One region of the Streptomyces sp. NPDC004561 genome, then DNA from elsewhere that is predicted to be linked to it. Evidence: riboswitches for the same ligand, from Rfam matches in the RefSeq annotation. Region 1 holds a riboswitch; the other holds the start of a gene.
The links. Region 1 has a riboswitch for S-adenosylmethionine ahead of thrC (threonine synthase). Riboswitches for the same ligand answer to the same signal wherever they lie in the genome.

Region 2: it holds a riboswitch for S-adenosylmethionine, as region 1 does, so the genes downstream of both, ACWEN3_RS21805 (aminotransferase class V-fold PLP-dependent enzyme) here and thrC (threonine synthase) in region 1, are expected to answer to the same signal.

Annotation. Positions count from the first base shown of each region.
Region 1 covers NZ_JBSGDB010000084.1:17,461-19,653, reverse strand. Annotated here, with positions in the region: gene ACWEN3_RS14220 (glucosyl-3-phosphoglycerate synthase) at 1-865, opposite strand, end outside; SAM riboswitch class I at 996-1,140, shown strand; gene thrC (threonine synthase) at 1,158-2,193, shown strand, end outside.
Region 2 covers NZ_JBSGDB010000163.1:9,012-11,204, reverse strand. Annotated here, with positions in the region: gene trpD (anthranilate phosphoribosyltransferase) at 1-1,060, shown strand, start outside; SAM riboswitch class IV at 1,134-1,250, shown strand; gene ACWEN3_RS21805 (aminotransferase class V-fold PLP-dependent enzyme) at 1,395-2,193, shown strand, end outside.

The DNA of each region.
Region 1 (2,193 bases):
GTTCGAAGCCGTCCTCGCCCCGCTCGAACTGGGTCAGCGAGGGGCGGATCAGGTGCCCGCGGGCGAGCCGGAGCTGCGCCGTGCGGTAGATGGCGGCGGCCATCCGGCCCAGCGCCTGCCCGTCCTGGTGCCGGTGCTTGCGCACCCCCACGTCCACCTGGGCCAGCGCGTCCAGGCCGGCCAGGTGCAGCGCGTCGACCAGCATGCCCAGCTCCACCCCGTAGCCGACCGGGAAGGGCAGCTGCTCCAGCAGCGAGCGCCGGGCCGCGTACTCGCCCCCCAGCGGCTGCACGAAGCCGGCCAGCTGCGGCCAGTGCATGTTCAGCAGCGGCCGGGCCATCAGCTCGGTGACCCGGCCGCCCTGCCCCGCCGATCCGGCGAGCGGGCGGTCGTACATGGCCTTGACCAGATCCACCTCGGGGTCGGTCAGCAGGGGGCCGACGATCCCGGAGACGAAGTCGGAGGAGAACTCCCTGAGGTCGGCGTCGATGAAGCAGACGATGTCCCCGGTGGTGACGAGGAGGGAGCGCCACAGGACCTCCCCCTTGCCCGGAACGGCGGGGATGCGGGGCAGGATGTCGTCGCGGTGGACGACCCGCGCGCCCGCGGCGGCGGCGACCGCGGAGGTGCGGTCGGTGGAACCGGAGTCGACGACGACGATCTCGTCTACGAGCGGGACCCGCTCCACGAGGTCGCGCCGGATCACGGCGACGATGTCGCCGACGGTCTCCTCCTCGTTGAGCGCGGGCAGTACGACGCTGATCGTGTGACCCGTGCGTTGCTTGGCGGCGAGGACCAGGTGCAGCGGGCGATCGGACACGGACCAGGAGCGGGTGCTCAGCCAGCGCTCGACTTCTTCCAGCACGGTCTGCGGCTCCTCACGGTTGTCTCGCGCTTCGGACGACTATCTCAACTGTCCTGGCCTTCGGTTACAGTCTTGAACAACGCCGATGACCATCGCATGTCGGGGGTCGCCCGCGTTGACAACCACATACAGCTCATCCAGAGGGGCAGAGGGACACGGCCCGATGAAGCCCCGGCAACCCTCCAGCCGGTTTCTCGTCTTTCCGAGCGAGGCTCCCGGCTAGGGAAGGTGCCAAATCCGTCTCACGGCGAGATGCGTCGTGAGGAAGATGAGGAGAAAGGGCCTCGCCTCCATGGCTGTGCAGACAGTTGCAAGCACCAGCAATCCCACTGTGGACCTCGGTCCGGCCGCTGCCCTGAGCTGCCGCGAGTGCGGTCACCGGGTACCCCTCGGACCGCTGTTCGCCTGCGAGGAGTGTTTCGGCCCGTTGGAGATCGCGTACGACTTCTCGGCCTACGAGACCGAGGAACTGCGTCGGCGCATCGAGGCGGGACCCGCGAACATCTGGCGCTACGCGCCGCTGCTGCCCGTCCCCGCGGACGTGGCCGGCAAGCCGAACATCAACCCCGGCTGGACCCAGCTCGTCAAGGCCGACAACCTGGCGCGCGAGCTGGGCGTGACCGGCGGTCTGTACGTGAAGGACGACTCCGGCAACCCGACGCACTCCTTCAAGGACCGCGTCGTCGCGCAGGCCCTGGAGGCCGCCCGCGCCTTCGGCTTCACGACGCTCAGCTGCTCCTCCACCGGCAACCTGGCCGGCGCCGTCGGCGCCGCCGCCGCCCGCGCCGGCTTCCGCTCCTGCGTGTTCATCCCGCACGACCTGGAGCAGGGCAAGGTCGTCATGGCCGCGGTCTACGGCGGCGAACTCGTCGGCATCGAGGGCAACTACGACGACGTGAACCGCTTCTGCTCCGAGCTGATCGGCGACCCCGCCGGCGAGGGCTGGGGATTCGTCAACGTCAACCTGCGGCCCTACTACGCCGAGGGCTCCAAGACCCTGGCGTACGAGATCTGCGAGCAGCTCGGCTGGCGGCTGCCCGACCAGATCGTCGTCCCGATCGCCTCCGGCTCGCAGCTCACGAAGATCGACAAGGGGCTGCAGGAGCTGATCAAGCTGGGTCTGGTCGAGGACAGGCCGTACAAGATCTTCGGCGCCCAGGCCGAGGGCTGCTCGCCGGTGTCGACCGCCTTCAAGGCCGGGCACGACGTGGTCCGGCCGCAGAAGCCGAACACCATCGCCAAGTCCCTCGCGATCGGCAACCCGGCCGACGGGCCGTACGTCCTGGACATCGCCCGCCGCACCGGCGGTGCCGTGGAGGACGTGACGG
Region 2 (2,193 bases), on a different contig from region 1:
CGCTGTGACCCCCGCTGGAGGCGACACCGCGGCGGGCCGCTCCTGGCCCGCTCTGCTGAACGGCCTGCTGGACGGACGCGACCTGTCCGCCGACGACACCGCCTGGGCGATGGACCTGATCATGCGCGGCGAGGCGACGGACGCGCAGATCGCCGGGTTCATGGTGGCGCTGCGGGCCAAGGGCGAGACGGTCGAGGAGATCTCCGGCCTCGTCCGCACGATGTACGAGCACGCGAACGTGATCGAGGTGCCGGGCCCGGCCGTCGACATCGTGGGCACCGGCGGCGACGGCGCCAGGACGGTGAACATCTCCACGATGTCCTCGATCGTGGTCGCGGGCACCGGTGTCAGGGTCGTCAAGCACGGCAACCGCGCCGCCTCCTCCGCCTCCGGCTCCTCCGACGTCCTGGAGAAGCTCGGGATCAACCTGAACCTGACCCCGAAGCGGGTCGCCGAGGTCGCCGAAGAGGCCGGCATCACCATCTGCTTCGCGGTGAAGTTCCACCCGTCGCTGCGTCATGTCGCCCCCGCGCGCGGCCAGTTGGGCATCCGGACCACGTTCAACGTGCTCGGTCCGCTGACCAACCCGGCCAAGGTGCGCGCCCAGGCGGTGGGCGTCGCCGACCCGCGGATGGCGCCCATCGTGGCCGGCGTCCTCGCCGAGCGCGGCAACTCCGCGCTGGTCTTCCGGGGCGACGACGGCCTGGACGAGCTGACGACCACCTCCACCTCCCGGGTCTGGGTGGTCCGGGACGGCAAGGTCGCCGAGGAGTCCTTCGACCCGCGCGACGCCGGGATCGAACTGGTCCCCGTGGCGGCCCTGCGCGGCGGTGACCCCGCGTACAACGCCGAGGTCGCCCGGCGCCTGCTGGACGGCGAACCGGGCCCCGTGCGGGACACCGTCCTGCTGAACGCGGCCGCGGCGCTGGTCGCCCTCGCGCCGGGCGACGCACCGCTCGCGGAGCAGCTGCGCACCGGCATGGCGAAGGCCGCGGAGTCGATCGACTCCGGCGCGGCCAAGCGGGCGCTGGAGCGGTGGGTGGCGGCCAGCAACGCCTAGTGCTGCGACCGGCGTCCCGCGATCCGGACTCGGGTTGCGGGGCGCCGATCACTTCACGTACGTTCCCGTATCAGGTCACGAGTGACAGTCATGAGGCCCCGGCCGACTGTCCGGCAACCCTCCGTCCGTGGCGGGGTGCCCCGGGTGAGGACCAGGCCGCAGGCAGCGAGGTCTGCGGCAAGCGCGGACCCCTCGCGAGACCAGGGGTCCTGGGTCGTCGAGGAGCCTTCCGTGAGCAAGCGAATGCGATAGGGCCGCCGAGCCCCGCCTCCGCACACCCTTCTTCTCTTCCTTCCGTACGCCCTGTGCCGTACGTCCTCACGGGAGTTCACCCATGTCTGTCTCCACCGTTGCCGCCGACCAGTCCGTTTGTGCCCCGCTGCCCGTTCTGGGCCGGGATGTCGCCGTCCCGCTCGTCACCGGTGGCGAGGTCACCTACGCGGCCCTCGACTACGCGGCCAGCGCCCCCGCCCTCCAGCGCGTATGGGACGACGTGGCGGCCTACGCCCCGTACTACGGCAGCGTCCACCGAGGCGCCGGCTACCTCTCCCAGCTCTCCACCGACCTGTTCGAGAACGCCCGCGCGACCGTGGCCGCGTTCCTCGGCTGCCGCGAGGACGACCAGGTGGTCTTCACCCGGTCGACGACCGACTCCCTGAACCTCCTGGCCCGCGCCCTGCCCGAGGGCTGCCAGGTCTTCGTCTTCGAGACCGAGCACCACGCCTCGCTGCTGCCCTGGCAGGACGCGAAGGTCACCTGCCTCGACGCCCCGCGCACCCCCCGGCAGGCCGTCACGACGCTGGAGCGGGCCCTCGCCGACCGCGACCCCCACGGCCCGGCCCTGGTGTGCGTCACCGGCGCCTCCAACGTCACCGGGGAGCTGTGGCCGGTGCGCGAGCTGGCCGCCGCCGCGCACGCCCACGGCGCCCGGATCGTCCTGGACGCCGCCCAGCTGGCCCCGCACCACCCGCTGGACGTGCGCGAGCTGGACGTCGACTGGGTCGCCTTCTCCGGCCACAAGCTGTACGCGCCCTTCGGCTCCGGCGTCCTGGCGGGCCGAGCCGACTGGCTGCGGGCGGCCGAGCCGTACCTCGCGGGCGGCGGCGCCAGCCGCAAGGTCACCCGGCGCCAGG